4 regions of the Hafnia alvei genome follow, and region 3 is predicted to be linked to each of the others. Evidence: predicted binding sites of a transcription regulator. Region 3 holds the regulator's gene; each other region holds the start of a gene.

Region 1 (5,440 bases), 3.3 Mb from region 3:
GCCAATAATCTGGTCTATAACTACGTCCTCCGCGACGGTGCTCTGATGGATGGCGTTGATCTCAGCTTCTTAAGCTTTATCACCTTCATCGGCGTTATCGCGGCACTGGTGCAGATCCTCGAGATGATCCTCGACCGCTTCTTCCCATCGCTTTATAACGCGCTGGGGATTTTCCTGCCGCTGATTACCGTTAACTGCGCCATCTTTGGTGGGGTGTCATTCATGGTTCAGCGTGACTACAACTTCACCGAATCCGTGGTTTATGGTTTTGGTTCAGGGATCGGCTGGTTGTTGGCTATCGTGGCGATGGCGGGTCTGCGCGAAAAAATGAAATATGCCAATGTGCCTGCTGGGCTACGTGGGCTGGGCATCACTTTTGTGACCACGGGCCTGATGGCGTTGGGCTTTATGTCCTTCTCCGGCGTACACCTCTGATAGGACAGGAAGGAACCTATGCAAGAAATTATTCTGGGTGTGGCGATGTTCACCCTGATCGTGGTGGCGCTGACCGTCTTGATCTTGTTCGCCAAATCTAAGCTGGTGAATACCGGCGACATACATGTAGAAGTTAACCACGATCCGGAGAAAAGCTTTGATGCTCCGGCCGGTGACAAACTGCTGAACATGCTTTCAAATCAGGGCATTTTCGTTTCTTCTGCCTGTGGCGGCGGTGGCTCATGTGGTCAGTGCCGTGTACACGTTAAAGAAGGCGGCGGCGATATTTTGCCTACTGAGCTGGCGCATATCTCTAAGCGCGAAGCTAAAGAAGGCTGCCGTTTAGCCTGTCAGGTTAGCGTGAAACAAGATCTCAAAATTGAGCTGCCGGAAGAGATTTTCGGTGTGAAAAAATGGGAGTGCGAAGTTATCTCTAACGATAACGTGGCGACTTTCATCAAAGAGCTCAAGCTGCGTATCCCTGAAGGTGAAGCGGTACCGTTCCGCGCCGGTGGCTATATCCAAATCGAATGTGAACCGCACCATGTGCGCTACGCCGATTTTGATGTGCCAGAGGAATACCGTGGCGACTGGGACAAATTCAATCTGTTCCGCTTTGAGTCCAAGGTTACCGAACCCACGATCCGTGCCTACTCAATGGCGAACTATCCCGATGAGAAAGGCTTGATCATGCTCAACGTGCGTATCGCTACGCCGCCTCCGGGTATGCCAGATGCGCCTCCAGGGATTATGTCTTCCTATATCTGGTCGTTAAAACCGGGTGATAAAGTCACCATTTCAGGACCGTTTGGTGAGTTCTTTGCCAAAGAAACCGATGCGGAGATGATCTTTATCGGCGGCGGTGCGGGTATGGCACCAATGCGTTCGCATATTTTCGATCAGCTCAAGCGCCTGCATTCCAAACGCAAAATAAGCTTCTGGTACGGTGCACGCTCAACCCGTGAAATGTTCTACGTTGAAGATTTCGACAAACTGGCGGCAGAGAATCCAAACTTTACGTGGAACATCGCATTGTCCGATCCTCAACCTGAAGATAACTGGACGGGTTACACTGGCTTTATTCATAATGTGTTACTCGAAAACTATCTGCGCGCGCATCCAGCGCCGGAAGATTGTGAGTTCTATATGTGTGGGCCGCCGATGATGAATGCTGCGGTTATTAAGATGCTGAAAGATCTCGGGGTAGAAGACGAGAATATCATGCTCGATGACTTCGGCGGCTGATAGCCACTGTCTTTCAAGCTGCAGGTGTGTTGGCTTCCTTCGCTCACCCCAGTCACTTACTTATGTAAGCTCCTGGGGATTCGTTCAGTTGCCGCCTTCCTGCAGCTTGAAATCCATGGCTATCTATTTGTTGATAAGCTTTTTGTGGCGTCGCCAAAAAACGGGTTGAACATAATGACAAATAATACTGCGCGGGCGACCGCGTTTTTTATTCGCAATACACGCTGGCTGGCTTTTTGCGGGCTGGCTTTTTTGCTGACGGGATGTGGGCCGGAGCAGGTCAACATTGAAGGCAAAACGATGGGGACCTATTACTCCATCAAGTATGTCAGTGACTCAGGGATGCCCGCGCCGGAAAAAATTAAAGCCGAATTGGATAAGCGTTTGGAGCAGGTTAACGATCAGATGTCGACCTACCGTTCCAACTCTGAGCTGAGCCGTTTTAACCAAAGCACCGAGGTGAATACGCCATTCCCAGTTTCGGCTGCGACCGCAAAAGTGGTTGAAGAGGCGATTCGGATTAATAAAGTCACCGATGGCGCGCTGGATATCACCGTTGGGCCATTGGTTAATCTGTGGGGATTTGGGCCAGAAGGTCGTCCCGATCGTATTCCTACGGATGAAGAAATTAACCAGCGTCGTGGTTGGATCGGCATTGAGCATTTATCCGTACAGGGTAATGCGCTGGTGAAGAATATTCCTCAGCTTTATCTCGATCTGTCGTCTATTGCGAAAGGGTACGGCGTGGACGTTGTGGCCGAATATCTTGCTTCGTTAAAGATCACTAATTATATGGTGGATATTGGCGGCGAAGTGAGAACGCGTGGCATCAACGGAGACGGCGCACCGTGGCGCATCGCCATTGAAAAACCGCAGGCTGGGTTACAGCAGAGCGCTCAGGTCATTATTCAGCCGGGCGAGATGGCTATCGCGACCTCCGGTGATTATCGCAATTATTTTGAGCAAAACGGCCAGCGTTTCTCGCATGAAATTGACCCTAAAACAGGGCGTCCGGTCACACATCATCTGGTTTCAATCACCGTGCTGGCGCCTAGCTGTATGACGGCAGATGGCCTGTCGACTGGGTTAGACGTGATGGGGCCAGAGCGCGGAATGGCGTTGGCAAACCTGCTGGGTATTCCGGTATTTATGATTGTGAAAACTGAAAACGGTTTTGAGGATCGTTACTCGGATGCCTTTAAGCCTTATTTGGTGCAGGCAAAAAAAGGTAAATAATATGGCGACGGTGTTTATTGCGACCTTTGTGGTGTTTTTAGCGGTGATTGCCGGAATGTCTATCGGCTATATCATTAAGCGTAAAAGCATCCACGGCAGCTGCGGCGGCATCGCCAACCTCGGCCTTGAAAAAGTCTGCGACTGCCCTGAGCCCTGCGATGCGCGTAAAAAGCGCATGGCGCGCGAAGAAGCCCGACGTGAGATGCTGGAGAAGCATAGGATTATATGAAGGGGCAGTGCCAGTTGAATAGGGATAGCTCGCGAGTGTCATAGTTTCGTACGCCTAGCACATCGAAGCATACATATACACTGTGCAGGCGTCCGAGCAAGGCGGCTTGGCACCACCTTTCAGCCCACTTCGTGGGTTCCCTCGTTTCATATTCCGGTCTTAACGGAACGAACGACAATCGGCATCCATGCCTCCGTCGTTCTTTCGCCGATATCAATCGGCGAATCCTAACCTCCATGATTTACTCGGCTGTTCGGTAATGTGCCGAAAAAAGCAACCCTCAATATCTCGTGCTTTTGTCTTGGTTGGGAGAGCCGCCGGTATAAGGATGTACCGGTGGAGTTTGGGGCGCCCTGGATGGGCGATACCAAACCGTAGCGGAAATGGCGTCTCGGATAAAAGCGCGCGCGTGCAGAGACCACGCGCTGGTGGTCTCTGCACGTACGCCTTCACCAGTGTATCAATGAAGTTCGATATGAACAGGCGGGCGGAATCTTACACAGTAGCCCCATAAATGAAAGGCGGACGAACTCCTCCACTTCCCTTTTTCGATAATTAAACTGTATACTTATACAGTCATTAACTCCATCATTCTCTCTATGCGCAAAATCATACATGTCGATATGGACTGCTTTTATGCCGCAGTCGAAATGCGTGATTTCCCTGAGTTACGCGATGTACCGCTGGCGATTGGCGGGAGTCGCGATCGCCGCGGGGTGATCAGCACAGCAAACTACGCCGCGCGTAAATTCGGGGTGCGTAGTGCTATGCCGACAGGACAAGCGCTTAAGCTGTGCCCGCATCTCACGTTGCGTCCGGGAAGAATGGAAGTCTACAAAGATGTCTCGCGCCACATACGTGAGATTTTCCAGCGTTATACGTCTTTAATAGAGCCGCTGTCGCTCGATGAAGCCTACCTTGATGTTACCGACTGCACCCAGTGCTACGGCTCAGCCACGTTGATTGCAGAGCAGATCCGTAAACAAATCGCCGAAGAGCTCAATTTGACGGCGTCGGCAGGCATTGCTCCGATCAAATTTCTGGCAAAAATTGCTTCCGATCTGAATAAACCTAATGGTCAGTATGTGATTACGCCCGCGCAGGTTGATGATTTTATTCTCACGTTGCCGCTGAAAAAGATCCCCGGCGTTGGCAAAGTGACCGCCGCCAAACTGAGTGAACTGGGGCTGAATACCTGCGCCGACGTGCGCCGCTATAATTTGGCCGAGCTACTACGCCGTTTTGGCAAGTTTGGGCGCGTGCTCTGGGAACGCTGCCACGGTCAGGATGAGCGAGAAGTGATGCCCGATCGGCTGCGTAAGTCCGTTGGCGTGGAAAGAACGCTGTCAGAAGATATTCATAGCTGGGGAGAGTGCGAGGTTTTACTGGAAAAACTGTATGAAGAACTGGAGCGGCGCTTGGCGAAAGTGCAGCCAGATCTGCATATTGCACGGCAGGGCGTAAAACTTAAATTTCATGATTTTCAGCAGACAACGCAGGAGCATGTGTGGTCGATTCTGGATAAGCGCGATTTATTCCAGATAGCGCAGCAGGCTTGGGATGAACGCCGAAATGGCAGAGGTGTGCGGCTGGTGGGGCTGCACGTCACGCTGCTCGATCCACAGCTAGAAAAGCAGCTTTCGCTGGATATTGATGGTTAGGTTTAAGGGCGTGAAGGGATAAAAAAAGCCAACCCTCGGGTTGGCTTCTGTAACACGCAAAGACTTAGCGCTTAGGCTTTCTCTGGGATCGCTTTCAGCAGAGCGGTCAGCAGCTGCCAGTATTGGCCTACGCTGGCAATGTGAACTTGCTCATCCGGTGAATGTGGGCCAGTGATGGTTGGACCGATAGACACCATATCCATTTCTGGGTAAGGTTTTTTGAACAGACCACATTCCAGACCCGCATGGATAACCATGATGTTTGGCGTGGTATCAAACAGCTTCTGGTAAGTTTCACGCACCAAATGCATCACCGGAGAATTTGCATCCGGTTTCCAGCCTGGGTAGCTGCCTTTGGCTTCCACCTGCGCACCAGCCAGTTCACCAATAGAGTTCAGTTGGCTAACCACGGCATCTTTACCGCTGTCGATAAGCGAGCGGATCAGGCAGATAATTTGCGCTTCTTTCGCGTCGGTGGTGACAACACCTACGTTCAGAGACGTTTCTACTACGCCTTTCACTTCGTCGCTCATGCGGATCACGCCGTTTGGCGTGGCGTTCAGCAGGGCAATAAAGCGCTGTTGGCTGTCGGCGGTCAGAGCCTGAGAATCGCTGTGTGCGGTTTCCACCTGAA
Region 2 (5,440 bases), 2.3 Mb from region 3:
ACTCATTTTCAGAGTTCAAAGGCAATCTGAGCAGATATATGCATTTGTTGGGAGATATCGGGCATCATTTTAGGATTATTCAAGCGAGTGGTTCAAAACAAAACGCGTTTACCTTCCCTAACAGAAAAGCAAAATGAGCTAATATGTAGAAAATCTGAGTGTAATAAATGGATTACCAAACCTGATTTCAACAGGTTTGCTCTCAATCGCGGGGCTGTTATGTAAAAAGGCTACTATAAAGTAGCCCTTATATTCATTTTATTTATTTGAAAACTTCAGCTACAGCTTCAAAGTTAGGACCATGCTCACGGGCGGCAATAATCACGTAGTATTTGCCACCCTTTTCATCTGCCAGTTTTGATAAACGTTTATGCAGATCGGAAGGAGAGCCAACTTCTCCGTTAGTCGCACCTACAGATACATTTCCAATATACTCATATTTAAAATGATGAGCTTCATCCTTGGAAATCAGGTCCGCCGCAGTGGCACTGAATGCCGTCATTGAGAAAGCGAGGGCGGTAGCTAAAATAACTTTTTTCATATAACACTCCATGCTCATTATGAATACCAACCGTAACATATAATCAACACACATGAATGATCCACATCAAATTATTCACATTTTATATACTTAACGTAATCCATAATGCACGCCGCAGCCCTGCTCAATTAACCCAAAACCCATACCACTTAATAAAATTTGATCTCGCGCCAAGCGCCGGAATAGAGTTATTCCTAGTGGGCCATTACCATCGGCAGGTCGCTAAAACGCGTGGTATATGCTGGAGATAACATGTTGCGCTTCATCTGCCAGCCTCTCTGTATTCCCTGCCCAGCAAACCATATTTTCCCGCGTCCTTTATTATTTATCTCATCGAGCACTTTCATTAGCGCTTCAGCATTGGGCTTAGGGCTAAACTCATCAAACAGATTTAGCTGCGAAATACCGTGATCGTAGAAATCGCCGAGCATAACGCCCCCCTTTTGATAGCGCTTGCCGGGCTTCCAAATGTTATCTAAGCAAAGTAATGCGTGTTTGATAATGTCTCGCGTATCATTCGTGGGAATTTCTAACCGCGTCGACGCCAAGTTGCTGTAATGCAATTCATACTCAGAAAATGGCGAGGTTTTAATAAAGCTACTCACGTGCTTGCAAAACTGACCTTCCCTTCGAAGTTTTTCTGCCGCCCTTTCGGCATAACTACAGATAGCCTCCTTCAGATCCTGATACTCAGTAATTCGCTCGCCGAAGCTACGACTACACACAATTTGCTGCTTTGTCGGCGCAACATCTTCAATGCTTAAACATGATTCACCACGTAACTCCCGCACGGTTCTTTCAAGGACAACGGTATAGTTACGGCGAATATAGGCCAGATCCATATCAGCCAGCTTCAGAGCCGTATCAATACCCGCATTTTTGAGCGACTTAGATAGTCGCCGGCCAACGCCCCACACCTCTTCAACGGGCATTAATGCCATCAGTTTGCGTTGCCTTAGCTTATGAGATAAATCGACAACGCCTGCGGTTTGCGGCCACTGCTTTGCCGCATGGTTGGCAAGCTTAGCCAACGTTTTCGTCGGAGCAATACCTATCCCCACGGCAAGGTGAGTACTCCGCTTGATTTGCTCACGGACTTCGTGCCCATACGCTTCTAGATTATGGCAATGACTGACGCCTCGCAGATCCAGAAACGCCTCATCAATGGAATACACTTCAACACGCGGTGCCATGGCCTCAAGCAGTAACATCACTCTCTGGCTCATATCGCCATAAAGCGAGTAATTACTGCTAAAAACGTGTACGCCATATTGTTCGAACAGCTTCCGCTGTTTGAAATAAGGCGCTCCCATGCTGACGCCGAGCTTTTTGGCCTCCGCAGAGCGAGCAATGACACAGCCGTCGTTGTTTGAAAGAACCACAATCGGCTTGCCATGCAAGTCTGGGCGAAACACCGCTTCGCAGCTGGCATAGAAACTATTCACATCAACAAGGGCAAACATTAACGCGCCTCATTGATCACAAACTTAACGACCCCGAATGTCTCAAGATCTTCCCCGTCATTGAATTCGATCGCTGGGTACTCAGGGTTTTCGGCAATTAGCATGATCCTCGGGCGGGTTACATAGCGCTTTACCGTGAACTCTCCCCCGAGGCACGCAATAATAATGTCGTTATGCTTAGGCCTAATACTCGAATCCACCAGCAGTAGTGAACCATCAAAGATCCCCGCGCCCGTCATTGACTCACCAGAAACGCGCACAAAATAGGTTGATGCCGGATGTGCAATGAGTAGCTCATTCAGATTAATAGGTTTATCGATGTAATCAGCCGCAGGGCTTGGAAAACCAGCAGGCACGCTGTCGGCATAAAGCGGTATTGATACTGAGAGCTTGCTTAAACAGGCAGGATAGAATTTCATCATGTTAAACCATTAACTGTATATTCATACAGTATAGTGCGTGATTCTAATGATGAACAGCCTCTACGTCCAAGATTGGCAGGTCTATGCGAGAAAGTTCTGATTTGGAAAGAATTATATTTTTTTCAGCTCAGTTCTTATTCTGAACCAGCTTGGCCCTGATAAAATGCGGCGAATCTACGCCCCAGAAATAACATGAGTTTTCCTCTGGAGTATTTAGCAGCGATTTTTTAGTAACGTAAATTGGTTTACTTAATATTGAAGTATGGATTGATAAATTTGCGAAAAGTAAACCGAGTTATTTTGGAAAATCGTAATATGTTACCAATAAAATTATTAGGATGGAAACCATCTAGCTATGAGATTTATTGCCAGGCTTATCACACATTTGGTGGGAGTGTATGCAACCATCCTTTAGTATTAAAAATACTGGAGGATAGAGACCCCAACCAAATTCAGTTTTTTCATAAAAAAGTGAATGGAAAAATCGTTGGTGCATTATTCACTGATAAACGTGGGGAGATTATTCATCCATACAAGAAAATCCCCGTTATATTTGAGAACATTATTCTACCCGTTTCACCAGAACTGGGACGTTGTTATCTGCCTGCAAAATCGAAAGAGCTCTCAATAAAGCATAAAAAACAGTTCATTAACTTCACCTATGGCGTGTTAAACCGTCGATCAATATGTCTTGTTAAAGATTCATTTTCTAAGAAAACGAATAAGAAAAGACAATCTGAGATGAACAAGTTTCTCAACAACGGCGGAGAAGTGGTTCCCGTTTCCGCCTTTAGCAGCGAGCAGCTCAGCACAATTTACCTTAAATTATCTGGTATGCGTTGGGGGAGTCAGCATCATCACAGTGATATCAAAGAGCTGGCCGACTTTATAGAATCAATCCGACCAATGATTTTTGGCAACGTCTTGTTCTATAAGGGTGAAGCCTGTGCTTACGACTTAATTTATCAAGCAGAGTGCAATAATTGGATCTATTTTGACGATCATAATGGCGGGATTAACACCGATATAAAAGATTTTAGCGTAGGAAGCCTTTTACTCTTCGCTAATATCAATACTGCCCATAGCCTTTGCCAACAGAAAAATAAGGAATTTATTTTTAGTATTGGCAGATCAAACGATAAGTGGGCCTATAAAGGACTATGGTCAAATGAAATAAAATTAGGGAAGTCTATTTTTTAAACTCACAGGTACTATGCAAGTTTAATGTTAGAACTTATATAAACATGTTAACGCCGAAGTTATAAATACACTCCGGCGTCATCGTCATATAATGCAGGTCATATAGTGCGGATAGCGCGTCAATGTTTATCGCTACGCAAAACAGCCGAATATCAACAGCACAAACAGCCCATATCCTCCACTGACAATAACTAATGCACGCCCATCCACGCTGCCACGACGAAAAATCTGCCAGAGATAGACAATGGCTAGCACGGTAGCAATGCCTGCGACCAGCAGCGGACCATCAAATAACCATGGTGTGAAAAATAGGCCTAGCGCGCTGGGAATGGTAGCTTGAATCATCATCGCGCCTGAAATATTCGCCAGAGCTAAACGCTCTTTACCCTGACGCACCCAAATTAACGCGTTCATTATTTCAGGTAGTTCAGTCGCCACCGGACTCAAAAATAAAGCCACTAAGTGTGGAGGCCAATGCATAAGGGTTCCAATATCCTCAAGTTGGCGGATGAAAATATGCGAGGCTATCGCAATAACGGCAAGCGATAAAACAATTTGCGGAACAATCCAACCCAGAGACGGCTCAATCGCTGAGGGGCGAATTTTGAGCGGTTCAATCATTTCTTCTTCGGGGGCAGTATCGCTATTTCGAATTTCCCGCCAAACATAGAGCGCATAGGCCACCAGAAATAAAACGCCCAGCCATGGCTTCAAAGTAAAAGCAACCAAGCCTAACGTCACTTTAACGATAAATACGGCAAGAAATGCGCCCTGATCATGGCTCATGCGCGCATAGTCGGCGCGTATCTGAGTGCTTTTTCGATTGGAACGGCGATGGTGCCAAATCAATGCTAATCCAACCACGGCATAGGCCAGAGTCGCCAACACGAGCGGCCCTCCCATTGCGGCCCCCACGCCAATATTTTTTTGCTCTGGCGTACCGCCGAAAACCACGGCCATAAAGGTCACGGTACTTTCAGGCAGCGCAGTACCAAAAGCAGCAAGCACAGAACCGACGGCTGTAGCGCCAATATTTAGCCGCCGCCCAAACCATTCGATTCCATTAACAAAACACTCACAGGCTAAATAAATAGCGATCGCAGAAAGGAAAAAGAGGGTGATTGTTTGATACATGATAGTCATGTGGCCGGGCGAGTCGGATCCCAATGGTGCAACAACACGACTCGCCCGGCAGGGAAAGTGTATTGCGACCAAAAGTCTCGCCTGGCTATGCTTTCGCAATGGCTGACCACGCCATGAGGAAATAAACCTCAAGTTTGTTGACGTGGACTCCTTAGCAGTACTCCCAGTACGGCTGAAGGATGGCTACTCCCCAATGATAGTGCCGCGCATGCTACCAGAACTAAGCCCACGAGTCTCGGGCGTTCAAACGCAGCCATCATTTTGTTTTTATTCTGTTTAGGTTCGAAGAGACAGAGAAACCGTTGCCGCTATTGCATATGAGATATTCTCGCTACGACTGCAATGTGGGCCGATTGACATCAAACCCACCGATTTTTCGACCCCACGTCAGAATGGCTACTGATCTTTATCTGTTTTAGAGTGAAATGAAAGACGAGTCTTGAAATAGGCTTTAACGCTCTCCCCCATCGCGTGAATTTTGGCGTCAATATCCTGACATAAAAACTCATCGCTGTTCATTGCCCTAACTCTCTGTAACGCGAACTCGTCTATCTCTTCTTTTTGCTGTTCGGTTAACTCATTAATATTCTGTTGTTTCATTGGGAGTAAGACCTCTTATTGAGTCGTTGAAATAGGCTTGGTGAGCACGGCCCTTTGCGTATGGCTCGTTA
Region 3 (5,440 bases):
AATTTGGTTGAAGGCAGCCAGCTACGTCAGTTGCCTGAAGGGCTAGATAGCACGGAGTTTGCGGCCATCGTGGGTAATCTACTCGACAATGCCTTTGATGCTAGCCTGAAGAATTTGCAGGGTAATAAAACCATCGAGCTGTATCTTAGCGACGAAGGCGAGGATGTGATCGTGGAAGTAGCCGATCAAGGATGTGGCGTTCCTGAGTCTTTACGTGAGGCTATTTTTGAGCAAGGGGTAAGCACCAAAACAGAAGACGCCGGTGAGCATGGTATAGGACTATATCTGATTGCCAGCTATGTTGGCCGCTGTGGTGGTGTGATTACGTTGGAAGACAACGAACCTTGCGGAACTTTATTTTCCGTATTTATTCCGAAAGTGAAAAAGACTTATGACACAACCAATAACGATTCTAATTGTTGAAGACGAGACTCCGCTTGCAGAGATGCATGCGGAGTTTATTCGCCATTTCCAAGGCTGTGGTCAGGTATGGTTGGCGGGAAATCTTGCTCAGGCCAGAATGATGATTGAGCGATTCAAACCCGATCTGATCTTGCTGGATAACTATTTACCCGATGGCAAAGGCATCACGCTACTGCACGAGTTAACTCAGGCTCGTTTCCCCGGTGGTGTGGTCTTTACCACTGCTGCGAGTGATATGGATACGGTGTCAGATGCGGTGCGCTGCGGCGTATTTGACTATTTGGTGAAGCCGATTGCCTACGAGCGCTTAGGGCAAACGCTTGAGCGCTACCATGTGCGCAAGCGAATGCTAGCCAATAACGATAGCGCCAGCCAACGTCAGATCGATGATATGTTCAATGCCTATGCGCGTGGTGAACAGAAAGAAGAGCTGCCGGTTGGCATTGATGCGCTGACCTTAGATAAGGTGCAAAAGCTATTTGCCGATCCCGAGGCGCGTCATACCGCTGAAACCGTTGCGCAGGAGCTTAAACTTAGCCGAACAACGGCACGGCGCTACTTAGAGTTTTGCGCGGGTCGCCATCTGATTATGGCTGAAATCGTGTATGGAAAGGTTGGCCGCCCACAGCGAACCTATAGAGCGCCAGAAACGGCCAAAAAAGGCTGATGAATTGGCAGATTATTGACGGGTAGCTGGCTGAAAATACAAAAAATGCACGCTCAATGTAGTTCAGTTGCGCTACGGCTCAATCTTTATGTATTTCACGGTTTCAAAATGGTCGCTACCTGTATATACTCACAGCAAAACTGTATAAACAAACAGGTGGTGGAATGAAAGCACTTACAGCCAGACAGCAGGAAGTCTACGATCTGATTCGTGACCATATTGAACAAACTGGCATGCCGCCAACCCGAGCTGAAATTGCTCAGCGCTTGGGATTCCGCTCTCCTAATGCGGCCGAAGAACATTTAAAAGCGTTGCAGCGCAAGGGTGTTATTGAGATCGTTTCCGGTGCTTCCCGTGGTATTCGCTTGCTAATGGAAGATGAAACGGGCCTGCCTTTAATTGGCCGTGTGGCAGCGGGTGAGCCGCTGTTAGCGCAAGAACATATTGAGGGCCACTATCAGGTGGATCCTGCTTTATTTAAGCCAAACGCGGATTTCTTACTGCGTGTTAACGGCATGTCGATGCGTGATATCGGTATTTTAGACGGCGATTTGCTGGCCGTACATAAAACCCAGGATGTGCGTAATGGACAGGTTGTGGTTGCGCGTATCGAAGATGAAGTAACGGTTAAGCGTCTGAAAAAGCAAGGTAATATTGTCAAGCTGTTGCCAGAAAACAGCGACTTCGAGCCTATCGTTGTTGACCTGCGCGAGCAAAACTTCACGATCGAAGGTTTAGCGGTGGGCGTTATTCGTAACGGTGACTGGATCTAAAACTTCGGCTGTTGTGTTTAACATCACACCGATAGACTAAGCCCCTTAATTGGGGCTTTTTTATGCGGCATATTTGTTCATGTCTGAAACCTTTTTTTGTTGGGATAACGAGTAGGTTATCTGGAATGAATTCAAAAAATGAAAATGCTTACACCAACCGATAAGGCGCTGTGGATCCTTGCACTGCCGATGATCCTGTCGAATATCTCTGTTCCTTTATTAGGGTTAGTCGATACCGCTGTGATTGGGCACTTGGATAGCCCTGTTTATCTTGGTGGCGTAGCCGTTGGCGCGATGGCTACGTCATTCTTATTTATGCTGCTGTTGTTTTTACGCATGAGCACCACGGGGCTGACTGCGCAAGCATTCGGCGCGGGGGATAAAACGGCGCTGGCTCGCGCGCTTGTGCAGCCGCTGCTCATAGCGTTGCTGGCAGGGGTTGCTATTATCGCGCTGCGACAACCTTTGATTAACGGCGTGCTGCGGATTGTCGGCGGCCATGAAGATGTGCTGGAGCAGGCTCGTTTGTTTATGCAGATCCGCTGGCTTAGTGCGCCTGCTACGTTGGCAAACCTCGTTATTCTTGGCTGGTTGCTAGGCGTTCAATATGCCCGTGCGCCGGTCATATTGCTGGTTGTGGGCAATGTTATTAACATCACGCTCGACCTGTGGTTTGTTGTTGGTCTGGGCTGGAAAGTGCCCGGAGCGGCAAGTGCCACGGTGATTGCTGACTACGCGACCTTTTTACTCGGGATCGGCCTTGTTTGGCACGTGATGAAGCTGCGCGGCCTGCATCTGGAATATTTCCGCAATGCGTGGCGGGGAAATCTTCGCCGCCTATTGGCGTTAAACCGTGACATCATGCTGCGTTCTTTATTGCTGCAATTATGCTTTTCATCGCTGACTATCCTTGGGGCCAGAATGGGAAGCGAAGTGGTGGCGGTGAATGCGGTTCTGATGAATTTACTGACATTTACCGCCTATGCTCTGGATGGCTTTGCCTATGCGGTGGAAGCTCATTCAGGGCAGGCCTATGGTGCACGCGACGGTCGTAAACTGCAGAAAATTTGGCATTCCGCCTGTCGGCAGGCCGGTATCGTAGCGGTATTTTTTGCCATGCTGTATGCCGTATTTGGCCAGCAAATCATTCAGATATTAACCTCGTTGCCAGAAGTACAATCGTTGGCGTTGCACTATCTGCCATGGCAAATTGTTTTACCGCTGCTGGGCGTATGGTGTTACCTGCTGGATGGGATGTTTATCGGTGCGACGCGCGGTGCTGAAATGCGTAATAGCATGGCCGTTGCCGCTGCAGGTTATGGCTTAACGTTATTAACGCTCCCTTGGTTAGGTAATCACGGTTTATGGCTAGCTTTAGCGGTATTTTTATCACTACGTGGTCTTTCCTTGTGGATCGTCTGGCGGCGTCATTGGCGGGAAAAAACATGGTTTCCAGCCAATAATGTTGAATTAAATTAGGTCGTTATAGCGTTAAATAATCATGGCAATGTGATAATTCCGATAGTTTTTGCATTGCCCTAAAATGACGCGTTATTAATATTTGCTTACATTCTAACTGATAAAAATTATTCTCCGCTTATTCCCTGTTTTCTCTCTGCTTTTACGCCTTGTTGCGAAAGTTTTTTGTTTAATATTGCCGATTATCTAGCTGAAAATATTTTTATGCTCAGTATCCGCTAGTCTTAATGGTGAACGTTAACTGATGCCTCACATCGCAGTTATTAATTTAATCGAGTACAGATGTGTGGGGAATATATTCCATTACATAAGTGATACGGAGTTATTATGAATAAAGATCAAGCGAGCGGTAACTGGAAGCAGTTCAAGGGAACAGTGAAAGAAAAATGGGGTAAGTTAACCGACGATGATCTTACCGTAATCGAAGGGAAACGTGACCAGCTGGTAGGTAAAATCCAGGAACGCTACGGCTATCAGAAAGAAGCCGCTGAGAAAGAAGTTAAAGCATGGGAAGATCATAATAAATATCGTTGGTGATATTTAATCCTACTTGCTAAATAATCGCTCTGCAAACACGCATTATAAATAAAGAACGGATACGAATATTAAAACGGAAAATATTCCTTTATTAATAATGTGCCACTGCTGATATTAATTGCAGATGATTAAAAAAAGAGCCGCAGGTGCGGCTCTTTTTCATTCTATTATATAAAAACTATTTTTTCTTTTTTGGTTCTGAATGATCGTGATGGCACGTATCGCGGTTATCGCAGGATTCTATTTTCCCACAGTCTCGACATAAACCATGTGCTTCTACCACGCTATGCTGCAGCGAGAATCCAGTCAGTGCTGCAAGCTTTTCTAAATGTTCCTGCACATCCTGTGTGGTTTGTTCAGTCACTTGACCACAGCGATGGCAAATAAATAATGCTGACGTATGACTTGGCTCTTCGATGTGATGGCACATCACGTAGCTATTAGTGGACTCCACTTTGTGAATGAAGCCTTGTTCTAGCAAAAAATCGAGGGCGCGATAGATAGTCGGCGGCTTAGCCTGCGGCTCAGAAACACGCAGCAGATCCAGTAAATCATAGGCACTAATCGTGCCTTTCTGGCAAGCCATCAGACGCAATACCTCCATTCTTTGCGGAGTCAGTCGAACATTGCGTTGCAGACAAATCTCTTCTGCCTGTGCGAGCAGTCGCTCTAACGAGGTTGTGGTCATGATGTTTTGCTTCCGGCCAAGCCAATAGGGTGCCGTTATTTTAACATAGTTATACCCGTCATACTTCAAGCTACATTTTTGTTGGCTGCGTTCCTTCACCCGAATCACTGACTTGAGTCAGCTCATCGGGATTCACTCGCTTGCCGCCTCAATGTAACTCGAATTATTTTGGGTATATACCCATCAATGGCTCAAGCTACATTCTTGTTGGCTGCGTTCTTTCACCCGAATCACTGACTTGAGTCAGCTCATCGGGATTCACTCGCTTGCCGCCTCAATGTAACTCGAATTATTTTGGGTATATACCCATCAATGGCTCAAGCTACATTCTTGTTGGCTGCGTTCCTTCACCCGAATCACTGACTTGAGTCAGTGATTCGGGATTCACTCGCTTGCCGCCTCAATGTAACTCGAATTATTTTGGGTATATACCCGTCAATGGCTCAAGCTACATTTTTGTTGGCTGCGTTTGCCTGATACCCAAAATAAAACGGGCTGACAGGGGATTCCCGTCAGCCCGCTTTTACTTAAGGCGGCAGTGGCAAATATACAATCTGTTATTTGATTTCAGACTGATGAGCATAGGCGTCGCCGTTATTCAGATTATTGATAACAGTTGCGCGTTGATCCTGTGCACTCAGCTGTGAAAATGTTGCGCTACCGTGAACCGTCGGTGTTGCAATACCGGCTTCATGCAGTTTTTGCTTAGCCATCATCTGATGAGCGTAAGCAGAGCCGTTACGGTTTGAATATGCCAAGGTGCTTTGTTCTGCTGGGCTGAGGTCAGAAAATGATTGAGCGAAGGCCGAACCAGTTAGGGTAAGAGCAACGATAGCAGACAGTAAGATTGAAGTTTTCATGATTTTCTCTTCT
Region 4 (5,440 bases), on a different replicon from region 3:
TTTTAGACGAGTTTCGTCTAGTAAATCGCTGGCTAACTTATCTCCTATCTCTTCTGTCGGATATAAATTAAACGCTATCTTACGGGCACCATCTGTATTAGCCATTGCTGCTTCCTTCCTTCATTTCTAGCATGCCAAGAACCAGATCAAACTGTGGATTATCACTTGTATAAAAACGAGCGGCTGGGATGTTTGTATTCTTCTGGATATCTTCAGCAATCAATTTCGCGCCCCCTCCTACACACATGATATGTGTATAACCGTTAAACCGATCTATAACATTGAGCACACGATTTACAAGGAGTTTCTTTTTAGCTTCAATTGCGTTAATGACTTGAGTTCTCATCTCGGCATCTGGTAAACGGTGTTCTAACCAACCGTTCTCATCGCGATTTATGATCATCTTATCAGCCTGAAGTGAGCTGATACGAGTATATGATGCCAGTACATTTTTTATGTCATTGGTGATGATAGAAACGCCGATTTTAGGATCGCACCACGTATTGGTTATACCAGACATTTTGCTGCGTACATGGGATACATCCAGTGTCGTACCCCCTAAATCAACAATAAGCAGTGAATCATCATCCTCAAGCCCTGTGAGCACGTTAAATCCTGCAGGTATACTCTCCGGCAGTACTGATACCTTACCTATTGAAAACCCTGATTTATTTCCCTGTAGAGAGACAGTTCGTTTCACGCTGTTTTTCTTACGCGTGATGTTTTCAGTTTTAGGCTGGAAGTCTGAATCAAGATACTCGGATAGTGGGAGAGTTACGACAACGTCGATGTCCTGCGGCTTAATTCCTGATTGGAGTAAGGCGTGATGGATAGCCACTGTATTGACAAGACTGTATTGATAGCGTGTTTCGGTTGTAACAACAGCGTCAACGCTGCCTGGATCAAAGCTAAATTTCTCACCCTCGATTTCATAGTTGGCAGATATTTGATCGCTGAATAAATTTAGCGACCATTCCGGTTTAAAACTGTTAGGACTGATAAAGGTTTTAACTTCACCATTATCTTTCCAAGCGAGCTTAATGTTCGTAGAACCGTCATCAACATATATACGCATCATAAACCTCAAAAAGTCACTAATCATGTTTAAAATACACATATATATTACTATGTATACATATATGTGTTCTTGTTGGGATTTTACAGGCTTAGTGAGTGGTTGTAAATCTCATATCAATACATATATGTGTTTTTAAGTATTATCATATGAGCATTTTATGGTTGATGTTTTTTAGTTGCGCACACCTACATGTCATATATATGACATGTAGGTGTCTTTTGTTAACGAGCTATCTAGCGTGTGACCTGAAGCGTTCTCTGGGGGGTTATGACAAGGCTGCGATAGGGAGATCTTTCCATTGCGTCGTATATGCTGGCGATAGCATTTCTCTTTTCATCCTCCAGCCTTTCTCAATCCCCTGTCCGCCAAACCATACTTTTCCGACACCTGTGCTGTTAATGCGATCGACAACTTTCATCAGTTGTTCACTGTTCGCGCGCGGCGGCGTCTCATCAAACATGTCTATCTGTCCCGGACGACTGCAGAAATCATTGAGCATGATCCCCGCTTTTTGATAGCGATATCCATCCCGCCAGATTTGAGACAGCGCTTTCATCGCAGCTGCGACAATATCGCGCGTATCCTGTGTGGCCAACATCATGATCTGATTAGCACTGTTGCCGTACTGCGGCTCGTTGGCATACGGACTGGTACGCAGAAAAACGCTAACGTGGCGGCAATACTGCTTTTCCTCACGCAGCTTTTCAGCAGCACGTTCGGCGTACTGACATATCGCTTGTTTCATGTCCTGCAGCTGCGTGATGCGTTCTCCAAAACTACGGCTGCAGATGATTTGCTGTTTTGCCGGCAGCGCTTCAATCGATATACAGGGTATGCCGTTTAACTCTCTGATGGTTCTCTCAACAACGACGCCGAATGTTTTCTTCATCAACTGCAAGTTCGCGTCAGCCAGCTGCAGGACCGTTTCGATACCCATTAAGCGAAGTTTTGCTGACAGCTTGCGTCCAATTCCCCATACCTCGTCGACCGGAAGCAGCGCCATCAGTTTGCGCTGACGTATGCGGTCGCTTAAATCGACGACGCCTCCCGTGGCGGGCCAGGTCTTTGCTGCGTGGTTGGCTAACTTGGCCAACGTCCGCGTTTGTGCGATACCAATGCCACAGGTTAGGCCCGTTCGTTGGGCTACGGTCGCCCGAACTCGTCGTCCATAATCAAGATACGGCTCGCTGGCATCGATGCCGGCTATCTGTAGAAATGCCTCATCAATACTATAAATTTCCAGCGACGGTGCCAGTGACTCTAATATCGACATTATCCTGTGGCTGATGTCGCCATATAACGCGTAATTCGAACTGAAACAGGCTATCTGATGCTGTTGAATCAATGCCTTAGCTTGAAAGAATGGGGCGCCTCGTTTGATGCCGAGTGCTTTCGCCTCTCTGTTCGCTGCGACAATCGCGCCGTCGTTGTTGCTAAGCACGATCACCGGTTTTCCCTTCAAGTCGGGCCTAAACAGTTGTTCGCAGCTGGCGTACATCGCATTTACATCGCAGAGCAGGAACATATTAACTTTTGTCCAGCGTATGAATTGCGTGCGTGACTACCCCAAAGATATCCAACTCGTCAGGATCGACAAATATTGGGCTGTAAGCACTGTTCATCGGCTGCAAGCAGAGCTGCGGATGTGTGCAAAGCCGCTTAACCGTGAATTCTCCGTCCACTGCAGCGATGACCGTATCTCCGTGAGACGGTGTCAGGGCGCGGTCTACCACCAATAAATCGCCTGACAAAATGCCCGCTTCAACCATTGATTCACCCTGCGCACGAACGAAGTATGTCGCTGAAGGGTGACGGATACAGAAATCATTTAAATCGAGCTGCGCTTCAATGTAGTCCTGAGCCGGAGAAGGAAAACCGGCCGCGCAGGTATCGCTAAAAAGTGGCAGTTGAAGGCGTGAGGTTGTAATGGCCGTGATGATTTCTGCTTTCATTGTTAAAACTCATAATACTGTATGGATTACCAGTATTATGAGCGGGAATGTTCCTATATGGCAAGTTGGGAAAATTCCTTTTTCCTAATGACGTGTTTTAACTGAAAAAGAATTCGCCATTTTATCTTCCGGTGGCTCAAAAAATAAACAATTGAAGGTTTCTCTTGTCACATCCCTCTCTCGATCGGTTACGGGCAGGTTATCCACAATGTTCTGCAGTCATTATGTGGATAGTCCGTCCTGTGCCGTGCCCGCACTTTAGCCGGGCGGCTGCGTCGTCAAGGGAAGCTATCGCCGGTGCTCGCCCGTTCCTGACGTTAACGGCGCATTCAGCCCGTTAACGTCACGCTGCGGCCTGCGCGCCGCCCCTGACGTCTTCGCCAAAAGCCCGTCTGTTGTGGGGGCACGGCACAGAAGGGTGCCGGATGCTGAGGATATTTCTATGTTGAAACCTGATGTAACCGCGCGGTCAATGACAATCGCTGCCTTTAAAAGCCGACTTTCACGCTACCCCGACGATGCCTTGTGTTGCGGGACGTTCTGGCTGGCCGACGACTTTTTATCCCTCGACGACACGCTCGATGAATACATGATTGAAGCGGCTATGGAGCGTGCGCAAGACAGCCATGATGCCAATATCGGATTAAATTGGGACGCTCTGCAGTGTGCGATTGATGAGGTCAAATCCGTATGAATACGTGGCTTGTTGGATTCGCCGTTGAAATCAGCGGCGTGGAAATGATGGTTTACCATATGGTTTCTGCGCAGACCCCGGAGCTTGCCGAGGCGGGAGCAATGATGATGGGACGCACGTGGTGGGAGGACGGAAAAACTGTTCACGAAGGGTACAGCTGGCGCTGGCCATGCGGGAGTGTTTGGTTTAACAGCATCATTTTGCTCGACGATGTTGAGAACAGTATTGTGCGTGGGCTGAAGTTCCTTGATGCATGGCCTGTGACCGGAACACTGGACGACCCCGTCATCTGTGACGAATACGGTAATGACTGGCGGGAAATAACCCGCTAATTCAGACAGGGCAGAGTGACTGCCCTGTTCTTCGACGTCTGTATATAAGGATGTCGCAACGCTCCTCATCCACGCCGCTGCGCGGGGGACTCCACTGCACGGTGCCAGTGTGCCGCAACCGGTGGCCACGGGGCGGGCGTTTTCTCCGCGCCTGTTCGGCGTCGTTGTGATTTTACGCCATCCAGACGCCCTTTAAGGATCGCCCTTCAAGCCGCTTTCGCGGCATATCCTCGCCGTCAAAAAGCCGACGACTCCGGTATTCCACGGTCAGCTTGACCCGTTACCGGTCACGGCCTACAGGCCCCGTGCAGTAGGGAACGGGAGCCGTGGCGGCTCCCTCCTGCGGGCACCCTAACCCGAGGAGACTTTCTTATGTCACGATTTGTGCAGGGCAATTGCGTCGAAATTATGGCTGGCTTTCCAGACAACGCCGTCGATTTTATTCTCACCGATCCTCCGTACCTTGTCGGCTTTCGCGACCGTCAAGGCCGAACGATTGCGGGTGACGTCACGGACGAATGGTTACAGCCAGCTTGTCATGAGATGTATCGCGTACTGAAAAAAGACGCGCTGATGGTCAGCTTTTACGGCTGGAACCGTGCCGACCGCTTTATTGCTGCGTGGAAAGCCGCAGGGTTTAGCATTGTGGGGCATTTCGTTTTCACTAAAACTTACACGTCAAAATCGGCCTACGTCGGCTACACACATGAATGCGCTTACATACTGGCGAAAGGCCGCCCACGCTTGCCACAACACCCGTTGCCTGATGTGCAAGGTTGGAAATACAGCGGCAATCGGCATCATCCGACCGAGAAGCCCGTCACGAGCTTACAACCGATCATCGAGTCTTTTACCGCCCCTGGCGCGATTGTGTTAGACCCCTTTGCAGGCAGCGGTTCGACCTGCGTCGCGGCCCTTCAAGCTGGACGTCGTTACATCGGCATCGAGCTCCTTGAGCAGTATCACAAAGCAGGGCGCGCCCGTCTTATGACGGTCCAGCGTGCCATGCAACAACCCGCCGCAAATGATGAATGGCTACCGGAGGCTGCGTAATGAACTACGACGGATTCGAAGGACTACGTGCCGACGTGGGGGCACTGGCCAACGCCATGTGCGATTTACGCCAGACGCTCAACGGGCTTGAGCAGCAATACAACTACCAAGCTGAATCGCTGCCGGTACTGTTGGCATCGCAAACCTTACGCCGTATCAATGAGTTATATCTCAAAGCATATTGCGAAGTGTTAACCCTCGATGAATCTTTTAAAGATTAGGAGATAGCCATGTACGGAACACGACAACACATTTGCGCGCAACTTGAAGAAGGCTTTTCTGCCGATACGCCGCTGGCACTCCTGATTTGGACCGCCGACGACATGGCGGC

The links. The regulator LexA, encoded in region 3, represses DNA repair genes until DNA is damaged. The targets are predictions, from matches to a motif close to TNCTGTATGTACATACAGNA.
Region 1: dinB (DNA polymerase IV) is a predicted target of LexA. The motif match lies at 3,704-3,723, and genes of this name have one in related genera.
Region 2: umuD (translesion error-prone DNA polymerase V autoproteolytic subunit) is a predicted target of LexA. The motif match lies at 2,438-2,457, and genes of this name have one in related genera.
Region 4: umuD (translesion error-prone DNA polymerase V autoproteolytic subunit) is a predicted target of LexA. The motif match lies at 3,046-3,065, and genes of this name have one in related genera.

The regions. Positions count from the first base shown of each region.
Region 1 covers NZ_OZ061315.1:3,691,003-3,696,442, reverse strand. The annotation lists gene nqrE (NADH:ubiquinone reductase (Na(+)-transporting) subunit E) at 1-435, shown strand, start outside; gene nqrF (NADH:ubiquinone reductase (Na(+)-transporting) subunit F) at 454-1,680, shown strand; gene AB3Y96_RS17405 (FAD:protein FMN transferase) at 1,852-2,916, shown strand; gene nqrM ((Na+)-NQR maturation NqrM) at 2,918-3,145, shown strand; gene dinB (DNA polymerase IV) at 3,745-4,806, shown strand; gene pepD (beta-Ala-His dipeptidase) at 4,878-5,440, opposite strand, start outside.
Region 2 covers NZ_OZ061315.1:2,688,269-2,693,708, forward strand. The annotation lists gene AB3Y96_RS12905 (DUF1471 domain-containing protein) at 263-541, opposite strand; gene umuC (translesion error-prone DNA polymerase V subunit UmuC) at 736-2,004, opposite strand; gene umuD (translesion error-prone DNA polymerase V autoproteolytic subunit) at 2,004-2,423, opposite strand; gene AB3Y96_RS12920 (GNAT family N-acetyltransferase) at 2,727-3,626, shown strand; gene AB3Y96_RS12925 (sodium:calcium antiporter) at 3,759-4,760, opposite strand; yybP-ykoY riboswitch at 4,853-4,980, opposite strand; gene AB3Y96_RS12930 (hypothetical protein) at 5,166-5,369, opposite strand.
Region 3 covers NZ_OZ061315.1:373,204-378,643, forward strand. The annotation lists gene dpiB (sensor histidine kinase DpiB) at 1-423, shown strand, start outside; gene dpiA (two-component response regulator DpiA) at 392-1,090, shown strand; gene lexA (transcriptional repressor LexA) at 1,255-1,863, shown strand; gene dinF (MATE family efflux transporter DinF) at 2,002-3,342, shown strand; gene AB3Y96_RS01710 (CsbD family protein) at 3,670-3,879, shown strand; gene zur (zinc uptake transcriptional repressor Zur) at 4,058-4,567, opposite strand; gene AB3Y96_RS01720 (chemokine-binding protein) at 5,125-5,427, opposite strand.
Region 4 covers NZ_OZ061317.1:78,822-84,261, reverse strand. The annotation lists gene AB3Y96_RS23505 (plasmid partitioning/stability family protein) at 1-105, opposite strand, end outside; gene parM (plasmid segregation protein ParM domain-containing protein) at 98-1,075, opposite strand; gene umuC (translesion error-prone DNA polymerase V subunit UmuC) at 1,344-2,603, opposite strand; gene umuD (translesion error-prone DNA polymerase V autoproteolytic subunit) at 2,605-3,030, opposite strand; gene AB3Y96_RS23485 (hypothetical protein) at 3,473-3,724, shown strand; gene AB3Y96_RS23480 (hypothetical protein) at 3,721-4,056, shown strand; gene AB3Y96_RS23475 (DNA methylase) at 4,429-5,109, shown strand; gene AB3Y96_RS23470 (hypothetical protein) at 5,109-5,330, shown strand; gene AB3Y96_RS23465 (DUF1380 family protein) at 5,340-5,440, shown strand, end outside.